One region of the Allobosea eneae genome, then DNA from elsewhere that is predicted to be linked to it. Evidence: predicted binding sites of a transcription regulator. Region 1 holds the regulator's gene; each other region holds the start of a gene.
What was found. Region 1 encodes PhoB, which activates phosphate uptake and scavenging genes when phosphate is short. Its sites were predicted from a motif close to TGTCATNNANCTGTCAT; they were not measured.

Region 1 (5,291 bases):
GAGAGATCGAGAAAGTGACGCGTCGCAGACATCATGCTCACTCCGCCGCCGGCCGGGCGAGTTCCGCCTCGACCGCGCCAGCCGCCTTGTCCAGCCGCGCCACCGCCTCGGCCACTTCGCTCTCGCCGATGATCAGCGGCGGCAGCAGGCGCACGACATTGTCGCCGGCCGCGACCACCAGCAGGCCGGCGGCGCGGGCCTGCGCGACGAAATCGGTGTTCGGGGTCTTGAGCTTGAGGCCGAGCATCAGCCCCTCGCCGCGGATCTCCTCGATCACCTGGGGATGCTGATCCTTGAGCTGGGCCAGCGACTGGCGCAGGCGCAAGGCCGTCTTCTGGACATGGTCGAGGAAGCCATCAGCCAGGATGACGTCGAGCACGGCGTTGCCGACCGCCATGGCGAGCGGGTTGCCGCCGAAGGTGGTGCCGTGCGTGCCGAGCGTCATGCCGGAGGCCGCCTCCTCGGTGGCGAGGCAGGCGCCCATCGGGAAGCCGCCGCCGATGCCCTTGGCGATCGACATGATGTCGGGGACGACGCCACCCAGCTCATAGGCGAAGAACTTGCCGGTGCGGCCGACGCCGGTCTGGATCTCGTCGAAGATCAGCATCAGGCCATGCTCGTCGCAGAGCTCGCGCAGGCGCTTCAGGAAGCGCATCGGCACCGAGCGCAGGCCGCCCTCGCCCTGGATCGGCTCGATCATCAGCGCCGCGGTCTCCGGCGTGATCGCAGCCTTCAGCGCCGCCTCGTCGTCGAAGGGCACCTGGTCGAAGCCATCGACCTTGGGGCCGAAGCCGTCGATGTATTTCTGCTGGCCGCCGGCAGCGATGGTCGCAAGCGTGCGGCCATGGAAGGCGCCCTCGAAGGTGACGATCCGGTAGCGCTCGGGATGGCCTTTCGCGGCGTGGTATTTGCGCGCCATCTTGATCGCGCACTCGTTCGCCTCGGCGCCCGAGTTGGTGAAAAAGACGCGTTCGGCAAACGTCGCCTCGCAGAGCCGTCGGGCGAGCTTCTCGCCCTCGGGCATCGTGTAGAGGTTGGAGGTGTGCCAGATCCGCTGCGCCTGCTGGGTCAGGGCCTCGACCAGATGCGGATGGGCATGGCCGAGCGAATTGACGGCGATGCCGGCACCGAAATCGAGATAGCGGGTGCCGTCGGCGGTGATCGCCCAGGCGCCCTCGCCGCGCTCGAGCGCGATCGGGGCGCGGGCATAGGTCGGCAGGAGAACGGAAGAAGCGGAAGCGATGCTCATGGAGCGAAATCCTTGCGGCGAAACAGGAGGGTAGCGCGGAATCTCGGGCCGGGAACGGCAGGTTGGGACGCAAGGCGGCATGATGCCGGCACGATGCGACCCGCCGGCGACATTATCGTCGCTGGCCGTTCCCGTCGTCTCGTCGCGCGTCAAGCCGCATCGAAGGAAAATCCCGATCGCTCAAAAACATAAGCGCCGCCCTTTGGGGCGGCTGCGTCACGCGACTATGCAAAACCGGCCAGGCCCTGTCAATTGCAGCAGCCCTGGCGGGAGGGCGATTGGCCCTGCCCTCAGCCCTCATCCTGAGGAGCCGCGTCAGCGGCGTCTCGAAGGATGCTGCCGGAGGCTCCGGCACCAGCTGGAGCATCCTGCAAGACGCGGACTGACGTCCGCTCCTCAGGAGGAGGGCTGAAGCTTCTTCTGCAAGAGCCATGACCTCGCGACAGCGTTGCCGATTGGACTCACTGCCACACCATCTGCGGCGATTGGCTGGGGAAAAGCCGAATTAGGATTCGGCGACTCTTGTGGCCGAGTCAGGCCATCTTGTATGGTCGTCTTCGTCAGATACGACATCTCGTGCGGCGTCTCCAGTATCGTCAGTCCCGGGCGTAACGGCTTCCGTTTAACCACGGACGCTGCCGGTATCGGATTCCGCCATGATCTCTCCCTATGCCTCGCCGGCCCGCCGGTGGGACATGACGAAGACAGGTGCAACCCCATGACCGAAGCCGGAGCCTGGACCGACGAACGCGTCGAACTGCTCAAGAAGCTCTGGAACGACGGCCTGAGCGCGAGCCAGATCGCCGCCGAGCTCGGCAATGTCACGCGCAACGCGGTCATCGGGAAAGTCCATCGTCTCGGCCTGTCAGGCCGGGCCAAGAGCCCGGGCTCGGCCGCGCCGCGTCCGCGCAAGCCGGCAGCCCGCCCGCCGAGCCACCCGGCCGGACATCAGAACGGCGGCGCCGGGCTGACCCGCGGCAACACCGCGCTCGCCCCGCAATTCGCGGCCGAGATCGAGGCCGAGGCGCAGGTCGAGCGCGAGCCGGCCCCGTCCGAGGACGTGGTGGTGCCGTTCTCCGAGCGGGTCACCATCATGGATCTGCGCGAATATATGTGCCGCTGGCCGATGGGTGACCCGACCTCGCCGGAATTCCGCTTCTGCGGCGGCCGCAGCGCGACCGGCCTGCCCTATTGCGCCTATCATGCTCGCATCGCCTACCAGCCTGCGGCAGACCGTCGGCGCGACCGCAGCAAGGCCATCCGCGCCTGAGTGCTCGCGACGCGATTGCATAACCATGAAAGCCGGCCGCAAGGCCGGTTGCTCATGGGCAGGACCAGAGGGCCCGCGCATGGCGACATTCGCGATCTATCTCGGCGCCGCGCTGGCCGAAATCGCCGGCTGCTTCGCCTTCTGGGCCTGGCTGAAACTCGGCAAGCCGGTCTGGTGGCTGCTGCCAGGCTTGGTCTTACTCGCCGCCTTCGCCTGGCAGCTGGCTTTGATCGACAGCCCCGCGGCCGGACGCGCTTTTGCCGCCTATGGCGGCATCTACATCCTCGCCTCGCTGGCCTGGATGGCACTGGTCGAGAAAATACCGCCGGATCGCTATGATCTCGCCGGCTCGGCGCTCTGCCTTGCCGGCGCAGCGGTCATTATCGCTACGCCGCGCTGACCAAAACGGTCAGCCGCGCGCAAACGTCTCGTCAAAGGCATAGCCGGCGCCGCGCACGGTGCGCAGCGGATCCTTGGAATTGGCCGGGGTGATCGCCTTGCGCAGGCGGCCGACATGGACGTCGACGGTGCGCTCGTCGATATAGACGTCGCGGCCCCAGACGGCATCGAGCAGCTGCGCCCGCGAATAGACGCGGCCCGGCGCCTGCATCAGGAATTCGAGCAGTCGGAACTCGGTCGGCCCAAGATGCAGTTCGGCCCCGGCGCGGCGGACCCGGCGGGTGGTGCGGTCGAGTTCGAGATCGCCGGCGGCGAGCAGTCCGGCGACATGGCCCGGCTTGGCGCGGCGCAGCAGCGCCTGGATGCGTGCAATCAGCTCGGGCAGCGAGAACGGCTTGACGACATAGTCGTCGGCGCCGGTGGCGAGGCCGCGCACGCGCTCGGTCTCCTCGCCGCGGGCGGTCAGCATGATGATCGGCACGCGCTCGGTGTCGCGACGCGTGCGCAGGCGTCGGCAGAGCTCGATGCCGGAGAGGCCGGGCAGCATCCAGTCGAGCAGGACGAGATCCGGCGTGTGATCGCGCAGGTGCAATTCGGCGTCGTCGCCGCGCGCCACGCTGTCGACCTCGAAGCCCTCGGCCTCGAGGTTGTAGCGCAGCAGCAGGGTCAGCGGCTCCTCGTCCTCGACGATCAGGATGCGTGCAGGCATAGGGTCTCGCTTTCGCTCAACCGCCTACCAGTTCAGCCATTGGCCGCCGGCAGGTCGACGAGGATGTTGGTGGTGTCGAGCTTCGGCCGAGTCTCGTCCATGGACTGGCCGGTGACGAGGTAATGGATGGTCTCGGCGATGTTCGTCGTGTGGTCGCCGATGCGCTCGACGTTCTTGGCGCAAAACAGCAGATGCGTGCAGAAGGTGATGTTGCGCGGATCCTCCATCATATAGGTCAGGAGCTCGCGGAACAGCGAGGTGTAGAGCGCGTCGATCTCGTCGTCGCGGCGCCAGACCTCCATCGCCTTCTGCTCGTTGCTGGCGGCATAGGCGTCGAGCACGTCCTTGAGCTGGGCCTGGACCAGGCGGCTCATATGCTCGAGGCCGACCACGGCGCGATGCGGCGGCGAGAACTGGCCGGAGATCGCGACGGCGCGCTTGGCGATGTTCTTGGCGAGATCGCCGACGCGCTCGATGTCGGCGGCGATGCGGATCGCCGAGATCAGCTCGCGCAGATCATTGGCGAGCGGCTGGCGCCGGGCGATGGTCAGCACCGCCTTCTCCTCGACCTCGCGCTGGAGATTGTCGAGGCGCTGGTCGGCCGTGATGATCTTCTGAGCAAGCGCGGTGTCGCGGCGCACCAGCGCGACCGTGGAATCGCCGAGCATGCGCTCGGACATGCCGCCCATCTCGGCGAGGCTGCGGCGCAGGCCTTCGAGATCGGCATCGTAGGAGCGGACGATATGTTGATCCGACATCGGGGCGTATCCTTCGGGGCTGGCCGACGACTGCGTGGACCTCAGCCGAAGCGGCCGGTGACGTAGTCCTGCGTCTGCTTCTTGTGCGGGTTCATGAAGATGGTGTTGGTGGCGTCGAACTCGATGACTTCGCCCAGATACATGAAGGCGGTGTACTGCGAGATGCGTGCCGCCTGCTGCATGTTGTGGGTGACGATGACGATGGTGAAATCGGTCTTGAGCTGCTCGAGCAGGTCCTCGATCTTGCCGGTCGAGATCGGGTCGAGCGCCGAGGTCGGCTCGTCGAACAGGATGACCTCGGGCTTCTGGGCGATGGTGCGGGCGATGCACAGGCGCTGCTGCTGGCCGCCGGAGAGGCCCATGCCGGAGCTCTTCAGCTTGTCCTTGACCTCGTCCCAGAGCGCGGCGCGGCGCAGCGCGCCCTCGACGCGGTCGTCGAGCTCCGACTTCGGCGGCTTCTCGTAGAGGCGGATGCCGAAGGCGACGTTGTCGTAGATCGACATCGGGAAGGGCGTCGGCTTCTGGAAGACCATGCCGATGCGCGAGCGCAATTCGTTCACGTCGACATTGTTGGAGATGATGTTGCGGCCGTCGAGCAGAATCTCGCCGGTGGCCTTCTGCTCGGGATAGAGCGAGTAGATCCGGTTGAAGATGCGCAGCAGGGTCGACTTGCCGCAGCCCGACGGGCCGATCAGCGCCGTGACGTGGCGGTCACGGAAGTCGAGGTTGATGTTCTTCAGCGCCTTGTGCTCGCCGTAGTAGAAATCGAGATTCTTGACGGCGATGCGGACGGGAGCGTCGGCGTCCAGCGTCTGCGGGCTCAGTTCCAGGGTCGAGAGCATCTTCATGGTCCTTCCGATCGGACGCTACTTGGATCACTTGCCGCCGCGCACGATGCGCCGGGCG
Region 2 (5,291 bases), on a different contig from region 1:
AGACGTCTGCAACGGTCGGGTCCATAGCAAGTCGGACCAGGAAGTCGTGCTCCAGGTTCGACTCGCACCCGATGGCCTTGCCTCTGACGATCACTCGTCCCGTAACGCTTCGCCGACCCATGGGAATGATCCGCGCGGGTAGGCGCAGATCCAGTCCCATCTTCTCTGGCAAAACGTGAGGCAGTCTCATTTTCTGTGGGTATCCGATCTCAGCAACTGTGACCGAATCTCCCACAAGTATCTGAAATGTCGAATCCTCCAGTCTCAGCTATCGTGAAACTTCACAGCGGGCTGCAGGCCAAGCCGGGCGAGGTCTCGCTCGCCCATCACGGCGTGCTCTTCCTCGACGAGTTGCCGGAATTCCAGGCGCAGGCGCTCGATGCCTTGCGCCAGCCGATGGAGACCGGCGAGGTGCTGATCTCGCGCGCCAATCACCGCACCGTCTATCCCGCCAAGTTCCAGCTGATCGCGGCGATGAATCCCTGCCGCTGCGGCAAGGCGACCGAGCCCGGCTATGCTTGCCGCCGGCAGCCGAACGAGCGCTGCATGGCGGGCTACCAGGCGAGGATCTCCGGCCCGATGCTGGACCGGATCGACATCACCATCGACGTACCCGCGCTGACCGCCGCCGATCTCATCCTGCCGGCCGCGGCCGAGGGCTCGGCCGAGGTCGCCGCCCGCGTCGCCGCGGCTCGTGCCCGCCAATCGGAGCGCTACGCCGCGCTCGGGCTTCCGGGCGGTACCACCAATGCCCGTTGTCCGTCCGCGCAACTCGACGATGTCGCGCGGCCGGATGCGGCCGGGCTGGCGCTGCTGCGAAACGCCGCCGAGGCGATGCGGCTGACGGCGCGCGGCTATCACCGCGTCCTCAAGGTCGCGCGCACGCTCGCTGATCTCGACGGCGAGGACCGGCTCGGGCGCATTCATCTCGCGGAGGCGCTGTCCTATCGCTCGCGCATCGACCAGGCGGCCCAGGCTGCCTGACGACGGGTTGCCGCCTGATGAAAGGTTAACGAAATCATTCAAACCATCCGGCACCCTGGCTTATAGGGCGAACCCTTTCTCAAGAGGGTGGATGCTAGATGCTATGGCATGATCGAGGTGCCGTCCTTTGCCGTCCTGCTGTCTGGCGCCGCCGTCGCCCTGGCGATTGCGTGTGCCGTCGTCGCGATCCGCCTCCTGCGCGAGCGGCAGGAGATCACGCAGCAGGCGCGGGCTCTGACGGTCGATGTCGAGAAGCTCAGTGACCGGCTCTGGGTGCTCGCCGACAGCGAGGAGCGCTATCGCAGCCTGATCGAGGCGCAGGGCGATCTGATCGTGCGTCGCAGCGAGGGCCGGATCGTTTACGCCAACGCCGCCTATGCGGCGCTGATCGGCAAGAGCGAGGTCGAGGCCGTCGGCAGCGTCGAACAGCCGCGCGTCAGTATTGCTCGGCCGGTCCAGGTGCTGCCAAATGGTGCCCGCGTCGTCGACGAGTGCATCGAGACGCAAGAGGGCGAACGCTGGCTGTCCTGGGTCGAGACGATCGTGCCGGTCGCCGCCGGGCAGACCGTGTTGCAGCGTGTCGGCCGCGAGATCAGCGGGCGGATCGCGACTGAAACGGCGCTTGAGGAGGCGCGCAGCCGGGCCGAGGAGGCGAGCGCTGCCAAGTCGCGCTTTCTGGCGACCGTCAGCCACGAGTTCCGCACCCCGCTCAACGGCATTCTGGGCATGGCCGATCTGCTCGGCGACACCAGGCTCGATCCGGAGCAGAGCACTTACGTCAAGGCGTTGCGCAGCTCCGGCGAGGCCCTGCTCGGCCTGGTCGACGACATTCTCGACTTCGCCAAGGTCGAGGCCGGCAAGCTCGAACTTGTCGAGGCACCGTTCGATCCGGCCGTGCTGATCGAGGACGTGACCGAGCTGATGGCGCCGCGCGCTCAAGCCAAGGGCATCGAGATCTCTGCCTTGCTCGGGCCGGACGTGCCGGGGCAGCTCGTCGGAGACGCCGAGCGCCTGCGCCAGATTCTGCTCAATCTCGTCGGCAATGCCGTGAAGTTCACGCAAGAGGGCGGCGTCGGCATCGAGGCGGACGCAGTCGCTGGCGGGTTCGTCGTCAGCATCGCCGACACCGGTCCAGGCATCCCGCCGGAACGCCTGGCGACGATCTTCGAGGAGTTCGAGCAGGGCGGCATGACCGGCCACCGCGAGCAGGTCGGCACCGGCCTCGGCCTCGCCATTGCCCGTCGGCTCGCCCGCGCGATGGGCGGAGATATCGAGGCCACCAATCGCGAGGGATGCGGCGCGCTGTTCCGGTTGGCCCTGCCGTTGCGGGCAGCCGCGGAAGCCGGCGCCTCTCCCGCTTCGTCGGATTGGGCAGGCCGGCGGATCCTGGTCGCGTCTTCCGCCCCGTTCAGTGCCGCGCATATCGTCGCCGGCCTCGAACGCATGGGCGCACAGGTTGTGCAGGCTGGCGATCATGCTCAGGCCCTGGTCGAGCTCGCCGGCGACTCGGCCCCGTCCGCTGTGCTGATCGATCGCAACCTCCCGGGCGGCGAGATCGAGGCTGTTGCAGCTGCGGCGCGCCGGGCCGGCGTCGCCGACATCGTGATCATGCTGGCGCCAGCCGAGCGCCGCAGCTTCGGCTCGCCCTATGCCGCGGGTTTCAGTGGGTTCCTGGTCAAGCCGGTCCGTGCCCGCTCGCTCCAGGTGCGGCTCGATCCCGCCAGGCGCTCGCAGGGCACGGCTGTCGCAGCGCCGGCCGACGACGCCTCTGCGCGGCAGCCTGTCGCCAGTCTGCGGGTGCTTGTCGCCGAGGATAACGAGATCAACGCGCTGCTGCTGACCCGCACGCTGGAGCGATTCGGCTGCAGCGCTGTCTGGGCGCGCGATGGCGGCGAGGCCGTTCGTTTGATCGAGGAGGCGCGCTCGGGCGAGGCGAAAGGCTTCGATCTCGCCTTGCTCGATGTCCGCATGCCGGTCCTGGACGGGCTCGCCGTCGCCCGGCGGATACGTGCGGCCGAGAAGGCGCCAGGCTCGGAACGGCTACCGATTGTTGCCGTGACCGCCAATACGGCGGAGGAAGACCGGCGCGAGGCGCTCGCCGCCGGCATGGATGATTGCCTGGCTAAGCCGCTCTCGCGCGAGCAGTTGCGCGGCTGGATCGAGCGGCTTTCGCAGCTGCGAACGACACAAATGCTGTCGGCCTGAGCCGGGTTTCCTCGGCAGGCGGTTGGCTTCGTCATCGCTCTGACGTAGTTTTGTCGCGATCCCGTAAGACGGTCGGCGCAGAGCTGTCATGCGCCGATCCGGGTTCGCAGGGGCCAGACCGTCTATGACGCACGACGTTTTTCAGGGTTCCCGTCAGCCGGCAAAGCAGAAGCCGGCCGGTCAGGCCCTGTTGCAGCGTTTCGCTCCCTCAAATCTGCTGGCTGCCGGCAAGCAGCTCGGCGGCTTCGCTTTTCCTGGTCCCGACGCTCTCTCCGGCACGCTCGGCCGCTCCGGAACCCTCGAAGTCCGGCTGGCGCGCGGGCCCCGCGAGATCTGGCGGGCGCAGCGCCTGCGCTATCGTGTCTTCTATCAGGAGATGTCGGCCAAGCCCGACGTCGTCTCGCGCATGTTCCGCCGCGATGCCGACCGGTTCGACGCGGTCTGCGACCATCTCCTCGTCATCGATCATGCCGCGCGGGGCCGTTTCGGCGGGATCAAGCCGAAGGTGGTCGGCACCTATCGGCTGATGCGCGAGCAGGCCGTCGCCAAGCTCGGCGGCTTCTACACCCAGTCCGAATTCGACATCGCGCCGCTGCTGGCGCGCCATCCCGAAATGCGCTTCCTGGAGCTCGGCCGCTCCTGCGTGCTGAAGCCCTACCGCACCAAGAAGACGGTCGAGCTACTCTGGCACGGCATCTGGGCCTATTGCCGGCATCACCGCATCGACGCGATGTTTGGCTGCGCCAGCTTCGACGGCGTCGATCCCGACATGCTGGCGCTGCCGCTCAGCTTCATCCACCACCACGCCACCGCCCAGGGCGAGTGGCGCGTCGTGGCGCAGCCTGAGCGGCATGTCGCGATGGACCGGCTGCCGGCTGGCATGGTCGACGCCAAGCTCGCGCTGAAATGCCTGCCGCCGCTGGTGAAGGGCTATCTGCGCCTCGGTGCCCGCTTCGGCGCGGGGGCCGTGGTCGACAAGCAGTTCGGCACCACAGATGTGCTGGTCATCCTGCCGGTCGCCGCGATCGATCGGCGCTATATCGAGTATCTCGACGGCGACGCCGGACGCTACGCCGCCTGAGCGCTTACTCGCCCGCGGCGGCGATGTCGCGCAGCGCCTGCCGGTACTCCGGATAACGGAAGGTATAGCCGAGTTCGCGCTTCACCAGCGCGTTCGAGACGCGCTTGTTCTCGCCGTAGAAACTCGCGGCCATCGGCGACAGCTTCGCGGGGTCGAACGGGGTTTCCGGCGGCGGCGTAAGTCCTGAGACCTCTGCAGCGAAGCTGACGACATCCTGCGGCGGCGCCGGCTCGTCATCGGTGACGTTGTAGATCGCTCCGGCGCGCGGTTGTTCTATCGAGGCCATCAGCACGCCGGCGATGTCGTCGACATGGATGCGGTTGAAGACCTGCCCGGGCTTGATCAGCCGGTTGGCGCTGCCGGCCCGCAGCTTGGTGATCGGGTTGCGGCCAGGGCCATAGATGCCGGAGAGGCGGAAGATCTGCACCGGCTTGCCGCTGCGCTCGCCGAAGCCAAGCCACTGCTGCTCGATCTCCAGCCGCTGCCGCGAGCGCTTGCTGGTCGGCCGGCATTCGGCTGTTTCATCGATCCAGGCGCCGCCATGGTCGCCATAGACGCCGATGGTCGAAAGATAGCCGATCCAGCGCAGCTTCTCGGCCGCGGCCAGCTTGTCGGCGAGCGCGCCGAGCACGGGATCGCCGTTCTCGTCGGGCTGGGCCGAGACCAGGACGGCATCCGCTTCCGCGACGAGTTTGGCGAGCGGCGTCGACACGGCGAAGCCGCCGAACACCAGCGTATGGAGCCCCTGCTTGCTGAGTTCGCCGGCCTTTTCGGCCGAGCGCACCGTTCCGGTGACCTCCCAGCCCTTCGCCAGAGCAGCGCAAGCGAAGAACCCGGCGGAATAGCCGAGGCCGAAGATGACGAGCTTCATGCGGGTTCCAGTTGGTTCGGAAAAGGCTGAGCCCATTCGGCCCTGACCTCGGGGTCGGCTTCTTGCGCGAGCCGCGCTGGGGCGAGTTCGGCAGCACGATCGGGGGCAAGCTGCCAAAGCGCCCAGGCGGCCATCGCCCTCACCAAAGGC
Region 3 (5,291 bases), on a different contig from region 1:
CGCTGCCATTCACCGTCGCATTCAAAGCGGATGAAATTCGGACCGTTGCGATCCAGCCAAGAGGATCTCTGTGAAAATTGCCAGATTGCACGAAATCTAATAGATTGTTTTGCGGTTCTTGTTGGTGAAAAGAAAAAGATGTCATCGACCGGCTTAGTTCGTCTTTCGCACCTGATCGCGATGCGGCGTGATCTCGACAGATTGGCAAATAACGTTGCCAATATATCGACGCCAGGTTTCAAGGGTCAGCGCGCCTCTTTCAAGGAACATTTGAAAGAGGCGACCCAATCGGGCAATGAACCGAATGCGAACAAGTATGTCTCGCTCGTCGATAACGGCGTCTCCAGGATAAATTTGTCGCAGGGGCAAATCGAATTCACGGGCAATCCGCTCGATGTCGCCATCAAAGGCAACGGTTGGTTCGTCGTAAACACACCCAACGGTAACCGTTATACGCGCGACGGCTCGTTTAAGCTGAACAGCTCCGGGCAACTTGTCACAGCCTCCGGAAATCCGGTCGTCACCTCGAGTGGTCCTTTGACCTTTTCCGCTACCGAGCGAAATATAACGATCAGCGACGACGGGACGATTTCCACAAGCCAGGGTACGCGCGGCAAGGTCTCCGTGGTTGATTTTCCCAACCCCGCCGATCTGCTCGCCGCAGGCAACAACCTTTTCTCCTCAAGCACGAATCCATCCCCAATTGCACCTCGCATGGCCTCCGGCGCGATCGAAAAATCCAACGTCGTCGGCGCCACCGAAATGGTTGATCTCGTCAAGTTGACCAGAACGTATGAGATGGTCGCCAACATGATGAAAAAAGACGACGACTCGGTCGAGATGCAAAGGCTTTCCGACACGCTTTGAGGCTGACAGCGCCAAACACGATTTAGAGCCTCTTGGTGCCATGAATTGTTATGTCGAAAATCATTTAATTAAACGGGGAAGGCGCAAAAGTCCTCGGTTCGGACGGCACAAACCAGCCACATACCCGACCGACCCTGCTACCCAAACCGCCGATCTCGAAGCTCACCCCCGTCAAACAGGGGCGTATTTCATCACCCTGCTAAACACGGCTTCGAGCGGCGCCGAAAGCACCATGGACAAACGCAAGACGAAGATTATATCTCCGGTAGGATCGCTGGAGAACGCCGATGACGACGCGTCGAAACCTCCTTTCGCTCGGATTGACCGGCGCAGCGCTGACGCTCTCGCCGGCCCTCGTCACAGCCGCCCTCGCCCAGGCACGCGCCATCGGGTCGATCCGGGTCGACACCTCGCGCATCGCGAGGCAGGGCTGGGGTGAGAACGCCGAACGCATCCGCATCGCGATGGAACGCCAGCTCGCAGAGACGCTTGGCCCGCTCTATCAGCGCGGCAAGGGCGCGACGTTGCATGTCCTCGTCAAGGGTGTCTGGCTTTCGAGCTTCGCCGGCGGCAGCGGCAGGTCGACGGGCGGTGGTGGCAGCAACGACAATTTCGATAGCGAGATAACGGTATTCGGCTCGCATGGCGAGGTACTACAGACCTTTCCGATCCTCTCAGTGGTCGATTCCGGCTCCGGCGGAGCCTGGTACCGGCCCGACGTAGACCAGCGCCGCGTCGCCGCGCTGATCGAGAACAACTCGCTCTGGATCAAGCGCTATCTGGGCGGGTGAGGCGCGGCCTCACTCGAACGGCACGATCGGCTCGTCATTGACCCGGTCGAGCGCCAGCGCCGTGCGGACATTGAGGACATTGGGCAGTTCGCCGACGAAATCCTTGAACGCCTTTACGAGAGCACCACGATGCCGGCTTTGGCCGGGATTGTCAGGCGGCCACAGCTGACGGGCGGACGATGTGATCAGCTGATCGGCGATGCTTTTTGGCGTGATGTAGCGGGCGCGCTGGAAGGCCCATTCATCATACTATTCGAGCAGAATCAGGCCGACGAGCCTTGTGATTGCAGCGTTGTTGGGAACGATGCCGACGACCTCGGTTCTGCGCTTGATCTCACCGTTGGGACGCTCCCGCGGGTTCGTGCTGTGCATTTTGGCGGGATGCTGCGTCGGGAAGGTCGTGTAATGCGAAGACGTCGGTTTCGGCAGTGTCCATCAGCGCGGCGAGCTTGGGGACCGTCGGCCTGAGCTGGTCGGCGACCCTACGCCATTGCTGGCTGCGGCGGCCGCATCATCCTAAGCAAACGCCGTGGCGATATCCATGCCGAGCACCTCGCGCCTTCCATCGCTGTTGACGCCGACGGGGACGATCTCTGCGGCGAACCTGCCCGCTTTGCACAGCATTCCGGAGTCCAGCGCAGGCATGACGCATGCGACTTCTCATTTGGCGTCGAGTAGGTCCTTGACCGAGAGCAGCACGAGCTCGTTGTCGTCGGCCTTCTTCGGGTCGCGCGAGGAGGAGAAGGGCAGGTTGTTGTCGTTGCCGACGACGATGATGCCGTTGGCGCGGTCCACGACGTCGACGTTCTCGATGGTGAAGAAGGGGAAGGGCAGCACGCCGTCGATCGCGCCCTGCACGGCCTTCTTGTCGGGATCGGCGATCTTCATCAGGTCGATGAAGCCGACCTTACGCACGGCCTTGCCGACATTGGCGTCGGTCATCTCGATCTTCACAATCCGCTTGAACTTGGCGAGGTCGTGGAAGCAGTCCGGGCCGCGCTGTCCGGTGGCGCAGGCCTTGTCGGCGGTGCCTTCGCTATTGTCGCGCTCGATGATCAGCGCGGTGGTGGCGTCGATCATGTTGAAGTCGCCGATGGCCAGCCCTTTCTGCTCCAGCGGGAAGAACCAAGAGCGACCGGTCCACTTTTCGGCGGCGACGTCAAACTCGAGGATGCGCAGGACTTCCTTGCCATCGACCTCCTCATTGCCCTTGGTTTCCGCGTTCCAGAGCGGGCCTTCGAGCAGCGGATAGAGGAAGCGCCCGTCCGGCGACTGCGCCATGCCCTCATAGCCCTTGGAGCGGCGGACGTTGAACTCGACCGGCAGGTTGGGGGCGCCCGGCGTGGTCACCGCGAAATGGTCGGGCGAGCGGGCGGGCTTGCCGTCGACCATCGTTTCGAACACGGCCTCTACCTTGCCGCTGGCGTCGACGCGGATCAGATAGGGCCCGAATTCCTCGCCGATCCAGAACTTGCCGCCGATCGGCTGGATCGACTCGGGATCGAAATCCGAGCCGGTGAGGTAGCGCTTCTCGGTGCCTTCATTGGCGATGCGGAACGGCACCTTCTTGTCGGGATCGTGCAGGAAGGTGGTGGCCGTCCGCTCGATCTTGCCACCCGCGAAGTCGGCCTTGATGCGGTGGAAGAACAGCATCGCATCGGGAGAATTGGCCTTGGAGCCGAAGCCATTGTCGGTCAGCACCAGGAACTCGCCGTTGCCGAGCGAGCGGATGCCGGAGAAACCCTGCACCGGCTGCCCCGCGAACGGCGTGGACAAGCCCGTCGGGCGGCCGCCGGATGTGCCCATCACCGTGCCGACCGTCTCGACGCGCTTGCCCGGCGTGGTGAACTTGCCCGAGACCTTGAGGTCGGCGGGCGCGTCGGCGGGGGCGGCGACCATGGTGTTGGCCGGCAGCAGCGCATGGCCGAGAAGCTTGGCCGGAAACTCCTTCTGCGCGTCCTGCGCGCCGGCAAGCATGGTCGAGGAGAGCAGCAGGGCCGCGGTCAGGGAAAGGCGCATGGAACGCTCCAGGTTTTGGGGGCAGACCGGAGCGTTTGGCGGTCCTGCATCTCACTGCGACGACGAAGCGGTGACGGTTGAGTGACATCGCCAGCCTGTCATTCCTGAACCGCTGCTTCGCAGCGCCCCTAATCCAGCGCGAGAACGCGTAGGGGATGCGCTTTCTCAGCCGATCTCAAGACAGTGTCGTTCTCGAGGCCCCCGAGACGGCGCTCAGCAAGCCATCAAGAACGCTTCACCTCAGTAAAACGAACGAGCCTTAAGGCACCTCACTGCAGGAAGCTCGTGGCGAGAGGTTATGCGCGTTGTCGGCGCGCCTGGCCCAGATCCGATAAGTGTCCCCAAACGTGTTCGGGTAATGGTTCTCAAAGTCATGCCAAGCTGCAGGTGAACGAATATCTGCTTTATCAGCGTGGTCGGCTTCAAATCGCGCGCGGTCGAGCGGGTTGGCAAGTTCAAGTCCCAGAAACTCCAATCCACAGCTTTGGAGCATGCTGCCAATCTCAATAAGGGTAAAGCGGTGTTCCTCAACGTGAAAGATCATGTCGCGGCATTCTGACAAGGTCCAAAAATCCGAAGCCGGGCTGATCAGCATGCCCAATTCCGGGCGCGCCGCTTGTATTATAATCGCTCGGCGCCCCGCCCGCACGCCCGCCGGTTCCGCCGGCAATCCTTGCTCTGCAACGAAGTGCCGGCCTGCAACGACACTGGACCGCGCCAGTTCGCTATAGAGACCTAGGAACATCAGCCCGTTTGGTGCGAGAAGGCTAGCAAGAATGCGCAATCCAGTCTCAGGATCGCGCATATGATGCAGCACGCCGAAGCACTCGATGAGATCGAAGCGTTCGTCGAGATCAAAGAGGTCAAGAATATCGGCATGGAGGTGCCGCACCGAATCAATGCCAAGATCTGCGAGCTTGCGCATGCCATAGGCCAAGCTGCTTCGGCTAATATCCACGGCAAGCACGGAGGCGTTTGCGTAGGTTTGGATGACCTTCATGGTCTGAACGCCCGTCCCGCAGCCAGCGATCAGGATTTGAGGCCTATCGGTCCTAGGAAGTTCATTGGGTTGAACGTGTGGCAGAGCCGACGAAATCACATCTTGCAGCGGCCGCGGTGCGCCTATTTGACACCGGGTCCATCGCGGATAGGGACTTTCCTCATACTGGGCCTGCACCGCGAGCGAGACGGTATCGCGAATGGGCTTGAGAGATGCCACGCTCGCGGCAAATTCATGCTCTCTTGCCGGCTCCGCAATCTGCTCGCAGACGAGAGCCTGCAATGGCTCCGGGGCCCCGTCGAAGTTGAGGAGACCTGCGTGAGTTCGGTGGAGCCCCATATAGCAGGCCAGAACGGCAACCCGCTGCCAACCGACTTCACCGCCGACAAATCCCCTTGGCTCACAGCAAGCGCGAAGGGCCGCCAACGCGGTTTCCTCGTGCGGATCGGTCCAATAAACGTATTCGTTTAAAAAGCATTGTCTGGCCAACGCGCAGATGAAGTCCAATTTTTTGCCGCATGCCTCTTTGGTACCCTCTGATTCGGCCATGAGCAGGTCACGACGGATGCGTGTCAAGACCAGTTCCAGACCGACATCGGGTATTGGCGTAGCCG
Region 4 (5,291 bases), on a different contig from region 1:
AGCTGACGTCGCCGATCTTGTTGCCCTCGACCTCGCAGGAAAGCCGCAGCAGCCCGCAGGGCGCTTCGATGGCGAAGCGGGTGATAGGCACGCTCGCCTTCACCAGCCCCTGTTCGATCGCATAGCGGCCGAGCGCGATGGTCGCGTGGCCGCACATGGTCGAATAGCCTTCGTTATGCGTGAACAGCACGCCGAAGGCGGCCTCGGGATGGCTCGCCGCCACCGGGATGACGCCATACATGCCGTCATGCCCGCGCGGCTCCAGCATCATCGCGCGGCGCAGGTGATCATGCTGCTCGCGGGCCTGCCGGCGCTTGTCGAGAATGCTCCCGCCGGCGAGCTGCGGATAGCCTGACGTGACGATGCGCACCGGCTCGCCGCAGGTGTGGTAGTCGATATAGCTCAGACGCATGGATGCTCGTTCATCAGTCACGGGCGGAAGGCGGGTCGAGCCGCGGCGGATTGCAGCCCTGTTGGGCGCAGGTTTCGGCTGCCACCACGACGGCAAAGCCGAGAGCGGCGGCGCAGAGTTCGGCCGGCAGGTTTCTCAGCACCGGGCCGAGGCCGCCATTGCGCCAGAGCGACGCGAGGAAGGCGCCCATGAAACTGTCACCTGCGCCGATCGTATCGACGACCTCCTGGGCGAGGGCAGGGAACACCATGGGCTCGCGGCGGGCCGGCAGGAGATAGCCACCCTTCTCGCCATCGGTGACCAGCAGCAGCCGGTCCCCATGGGCAAGCCAGCGCGCTAAGGGATGTCCGAACTCGGTGCCATGAACTGTCCGTGCATCATCCGTGCTGCATTTCAACAGATCGCATAGGGCCGCCCGCTCCTCGATGGCGCGACGCGCTTCATCGAGTGCCGGCAGCACGGCCGGCCTGACATTGAGATCATAGCTGACGCTGAGGCCGGCCTTGCGCGCGCGTTGCATCAGTTCCAATGCCGCCTCGCCCGACGTGCCGAGCGTCGCGCCGAAGGAGGTGACGTGCAGATGCGCGAAGCCGTCCAGCTCCGTCGGGGCGGGCGGCGCGGTATCGAAGGCCGTGCCGTTCAATGAGAAACGGTAGGTCGCGGCACCATCAGAGCCGATTGAGGTGACCGTGGCGGAGGGCGTCGGTGCATCGCAGACGCCCACGAGGCGCTGGTCGATGCTCTCCTCTGCCAGGCGCTGGAGGAAGAGTTCGCCGAACCCGTCCCGCGACAGGCTGACATTATAGGTGACCGGCGCGCCGCAACGCGCTAGCGCCAGCGCGGTGTTGAAGCCGGAGCCGCCCAGCACGGCCTCGCTTCGCCCGGCGCTGCCGGGCACGAAATCGACCAGCGCCTCGCCATAGACGAGGACGCCCTTGCCCGTCACAGCAGCCCGCGCTTGGCCAGGTTGCGCATCAGATGCGAGGCGCCGAAGCGCCAGGGCTCGCATTCGTCGGTGCGGCGCATCCGGTTGACCAGGGCGCCGAGCTCGGGCGCCGAGATGGTAACGACGTCGCCGTATTTGTGGGTGAAGCCGCCGCCCGGCGCGTCGCGATCCTTGATCGGCGCGAACATCGTGCCGAGATAGAGCGCCGCCCCGTCCGGATACTGATGGTTCGGGCCGAGCATCTGCGCGGCGAGGTCGGCCGGGTCGCGGCTGATCATCGCGATCGAGGACGAGCCTTCCAGCGTGAAGCCGTCCTCGCCCACGACGGTTAGGCTCACCGTCGTCTTGCGGACATGGTCGAGCGAGAAGTCGCTGTCGAAGAAGCGGATGAACGGGCCGATGGCGGCGGCCGCGTTGTTGTCCTTGGCCTTGCCGAGCAGCAGGGCCGAGCGGCCCTCGAAGTCGCGCAGGTTGACGTCGTTGCCGAGGCTGGCGCCGACGATCCGGCCATCCGAGGCGACAATGATCACGATCTCCGGCTCGGGATTGTTCCAGCTCGAACCCGGATGCAGGCCGGCATCGGCGCCGGTGCCGACCGCCGACATCGGCGGCGCCTTGGTGAAGATCTCGGCGTCCGGCCCGATGCCGACCTCGAGATACTGGCTCCAGCTGTTCTGGGCGATCAGCACCTCTTTCAGCTTCATCGCCTCGGGCGAGCCGGGCTTGAGCTTGGAGAGGTCGTCGCCGATGAGCTTGCCGATCTCGGACCTGATCGCGGCCGCAGCCGCCGGATTGCCGCGCGCCTTCTCCTCGATGACGCGCTCCAGCATCGACACCGCGAAGGTGACGCCGGCGGCCTTCACCGCCTGCAGATCGACCGGGGCGAGCAGCCAGGGATTGCCGTCATTGCGGCTGGCCGCCGAGCTGTTTGCGAGGAGATCGGCGAGCGAGCCGAGGCTCTCGCCATCGGCGGCGCGCAGCGCTGTCGCCGGATCGGCGGTCTCGCAGAGGTCGCGCATGGTCGGGAAGGTGGCGGTCACGTCGACCACCTCGCTGCCCTGCAGCTTGACCACCGACGGCCCGGCAAGATCGGGGCGCCAGACGCGGCCGGCCAGCGCGGCGCGATCGGCATCGGCCGGCAGGGTGTTGGCGGGCGTGAGCGAGAGCGAGGCCATGGCTGATCCAGCTTGTGTGCAGTGTACAGGACGGGCTGCGAAGAACAGCCGCTTCCGCGGGAAATCGCAAGTGCGCGGATGCGCGTCCACAGCGGGGCGGAAATGTCATCGTTTTGTCATTGAACTGTCGCCCCGGCTTCATGCTAGCTTGCGCACCAACGACAAGAACGCCCGCGCATACCGGGGGCTGATAGGGAGCTGATCATGACCTTCAAATTCAAGACCCTGACCGCGGCCGGCGTGTTCGCAATCGCGGCTGCTTCGCCGGCTCTGGCACAGACCGAAATCCAGTGGTGGCACGCCATGACCGGCGCCAACAACGACGTCGTCGTCAAGCTGGCCGAGGAGTTCAACGCCTCGCAGAAGGACTACAAGGTCGTCGTCGCCTATAAGGGTTCCTATCCCGACACGCTGAACGCCGGCATCGCCGCCTTCCGTGCCGGCAATGCCCCGCACATCATGCAGGTCTTCGAGGTTGGCACCGCGACGATGATGTCGGCCAAGGGCGCGATCAAGCCGGTCGCCGAACTGATGAAGGAAGCTGGCGAAGCATTCGATCCGAAGAGCTATCTGCCGGCAATCACCGGCTACTATTCGACGACGAAGGGCGAGATGCTGTCCTTCCCGTTCAACTCGTCCTCGATGGTGATGTGGTACAACAAGGACGCGCTGAAGAAGGCCGGCCTGCCGGAAGTCCCGCCGAAGACCTGGCCCGAAGTGTTCGAGGCCGCCAGGAAGCTGAAGGCCGCCGGCTTCGACAAGTGCGGTTTCTCGACCGCCTGGACGACCTGGGCCAATATCGAGCAGCTCGGCGCCTGGCACAACGTGCCGGTCGGCACCAAGGCCAACGGCTTCGACGGCTTCGACACCGAGTTCCGCATCAACAGCGACCTCTTCGTCAAGCACCTGACCAACCTCGCCAACCTGCAGAAGGAAGGCGTGTTCTCCTATTCCGGCCGCACCAACACCGGCGAGGGTCGCTTCACCTCGGGCGAATGCCCGCTGTTCCTGACCTCCTCGGCCTTCTTCGGCAACGTCAAGGCCAACGCCAAGTTCGACTGGTCGAACGCGCCGATGCCTTATTATCCGGATGTTGCCGGCGCCCCGCAGAACTCGATCATCGGCGGTGCTTCGCTCTGGGTCATGGGCGGCAAGAAGGCCGACGAGTACAAGGGCGTCGCCAAGTTCTTCACCTTCCTCTCCGACGTCGACCGGCAGGTGAAGCTGCACACCGAGTCCGGCTATCTGCCGATCACCAAGGCGGCCTATGAGAAAGTCAAGGCCTCGGGCTTCTACAAGCAGAATCCGTATCTCGAGACCCCGCTGCTCGAGCTCAATAACAAGGAACCGACCGACAACTCCCGCGGCGTGCGCTTCGGCGGCCTGGTCCAGATCCGCGACATCTGGTCGGAGGAGATCGAGGCGGCACTGAACGGCCAGAAGACGCCGAAGGCGGCCCTCGACGCGGCCAATGAGCGTGGCAACCAGGCGCTTCGCCAGTTCGAGCGCACTGCAGCCCGCTGATCCCGACATCAAGAAGGCCGGAGCCGAGAGCTCCGGCCTTTCCCGCTTTGGCCGCCGATGCAGAAATACGCTCACTTCAACGGGCTGACGATCCCGCTGCTGCTGCTCCTGCCGCAGCTCGCGATCACGGTCGTTTTTTTCTACTGGCCGGCGAGCCAGGCGGTCTGGCAGAGCTTCCTGCTCCAGGACGCCTTTGGCATCTCTACGGAATTCGTCTGGTTCGAGAACTATCGCGACCTGTTCTCGAAGCCGGAATACTACAAGGCGCTGATCAACACCGGCATCTTCTCGGTCTTCGTCGCGCTGCTATCGCTCTCGCTGGCGCTGCTCTTCGCGGTCATGGCGGATCGCGCCATCCGGGGCGCCGAGATCTACAAGACGCTGCTGATCTGGCCCTATGCCGTCGCACCCGCGATCGCCGGCGTGCTCTGGATCTTCATGTTCGACCCGTCGCTCGGCATGCTTGCCCGCGGCCTGCAGTCGCTGGGGGTCAACTGGAATCCGCGCCTCAACGGCAATGACGCGATGACGCTGGTGATCCTGGCGGCGACCTGGAAGCAGATCTCCTACAACTTCCTGTTCTTCCTCGCCGGCCTGCAGTCGATCCCGAGGAGCGTGATCGAGGCGGCGGTGATCGACGGCGCCCGGCCGATGCGGCGCTTCTGGACCATCGTCTTCCCGCTGCTCTCGCCGACGACCTTCTTCCTGCTGGTCGTCAACCTCGTCTACGTCTTCTTCGACACCTTCGGCATCATCGACACCGTCAGCGGCGGCGGCCCCTCGGGCGCGACCGAAACGCTGGTCTACAAGGTCTATTCCGACGGCAAGGGCGGCACCAATCTCGGCGGCTCGGCGGCGCAGTCGGTGATCCTGCTCGCCATGGTCATCGCCATGACCGCCTTCCAATTCCGCTTCATCGAGCGGAAGGTGAACTACTGATGCGGTGGGGTCGCCGCCTCGGCTTGGCAGCGCTCGCAACCCTCTGCCTCGCGCCGGCTCCGGTCTCGGCGCAGGGCCGGGTGATCGACGCCTGGCAGGGCATCGTGCTGAATTGCGGCCCGGGTACGGAGCTGGCCTGGGCCGACCGCATCTGCAAGCTGCTGATCGGCGAGATGCGCAAGCAGGCCGAGGCGGCGAAGATCGCCTTCGTCGCGGTGCCGACGCCATCCGACGACGTGACGCTCGACCGCCGCGCCTCGGAGGAGGGGCTCGACATCTTCAGCATCATCCATGT

Region 2: olsB (l-ornithine N(alpha)-acyltransferase) is a predicted target of PhoB. The motif match lies at 3,219-3,235, and genes of this name have one in related genera.
Region 3: ACFPOB_RS01120 (esterase-like activity of phytase family protein) is a predicted target of PhoB. The motif match lies at 3,748-3,764, and genes of this name have one in related genera.
Region 4: ugpB (sn-glycerol-3-phosphate ABC transporter substrate-binding protein UgpB) is a predicted target of PhoB. The motif match lies at 2,648-2,664, and genes of this name have one in related genera.

Annotation. Positions count from the first base shown of each region.
Region 1 is NZ_JBHSLW010000042.1:15,295-20,585, forward strand. It holds gene argF (ornithine carbamoyltransferase) at 1-35, opposite strand, end outside; gene ACFPOB_RS23695 (aspartate aminotransferase family protein) at 38-1,249, opposite strand; gene ACFPOB_RS23700 (GcrA family cell cycle regulator) at 1,968-2,519, shown strand; gene ACFPOB_RS23705 (YnfA family protein) at 2,599-2,919, shown strand; gene phoB (phosphate regulon transcriptional regulator PhoB) at 2,929-3,627, opposite strand; gene phoU (phosphate signaling complex protein PhoU) at 3,660-4,385, opposite strand; gene pstB (phosphate ABC transporter ATP-binding protein PstB) at 4,427-5,227, opposite strand; gene pstA (phosphate ABC transporter permease PstA) at 5,261-5,291, opposite strand, start outside.
Region 2 is NZ_JBHSLW010000013.1:48,078-53,368, forward strand. It holds gene ACFPOB_RS11430 (TnsA endonuclease N-terminal domain-containing protein) at 1-160, opposite strand, end outside; partial or broken gene ACFPOB_RS11435 (ATP-binding protein) at 289-984, shown strand; gene ACFPOB_RS11440 (response regulator) at 1,093-3,189, shown strand; gene olsB (l-ornithine N(alpha)-acyltransferase) at 3,314-4,270, shown strand; gene ACFPOB_RS11450 (SDR family oxidoreductase) at 4,275-5,141, opposite strand; gene queG (tRNA epoxyqueuosine(34) reductase QueG) at 5,138-5,291, opposite strand, start outside.
Region 3 is NZ_JBHSLW010000003.1:34,123-39,413, reverse strand. It holds gene flgF (flagellar basal-body rod protein FlgF) at 139-867, shown strand; gene ACFPOB_RS01135 (hypothetical protein) at 1,155-1,658, shown strand; partial or broken gene ACFPOB_RS01130 (transposase) at 1,911-2,201, opposite strand; gene ACFPOB_RS01125 (hypothetical protein) at 2,175-2,303, opposite strand; gene ACFPOB_RS01120 (esterase-like activity of phytase family protein) at 2,319-3,677, opposite strand; gene ACFPOB_RS01115 (tetratricopeptide repeat protein) at 3,937-5,291, opposite strand, start outside.
Region 4 is NZ_JBHSLW010000018.1:60,698-65,988, reverse strand. It holds gene ACFPOB_RS13285 (proline racemase family protein) at 1-412, opposite strand, end outside; gene ACFPOB_RS13280 (PfkB family carbohydrate kinase) at 426-1,358, opposite strand; gene ACFPOB_RS13275 (fumarylacetoacetate hydrolase family protein) at 1,355-2,533, opposite strand; gene ugpB (sn-glycerol-3-phosphate ABC transporter substrate-binding protein UgpB) at 2,738-4,057, shown strand; gene ugpA (sn-glycerol-3-phosphate ABC transporter permease UgpA) at 4,115-4,996, shown strand; gene ACFPOB_RS13260 (hypothetical protein) at 4,996-5,291, shown strand, end outside.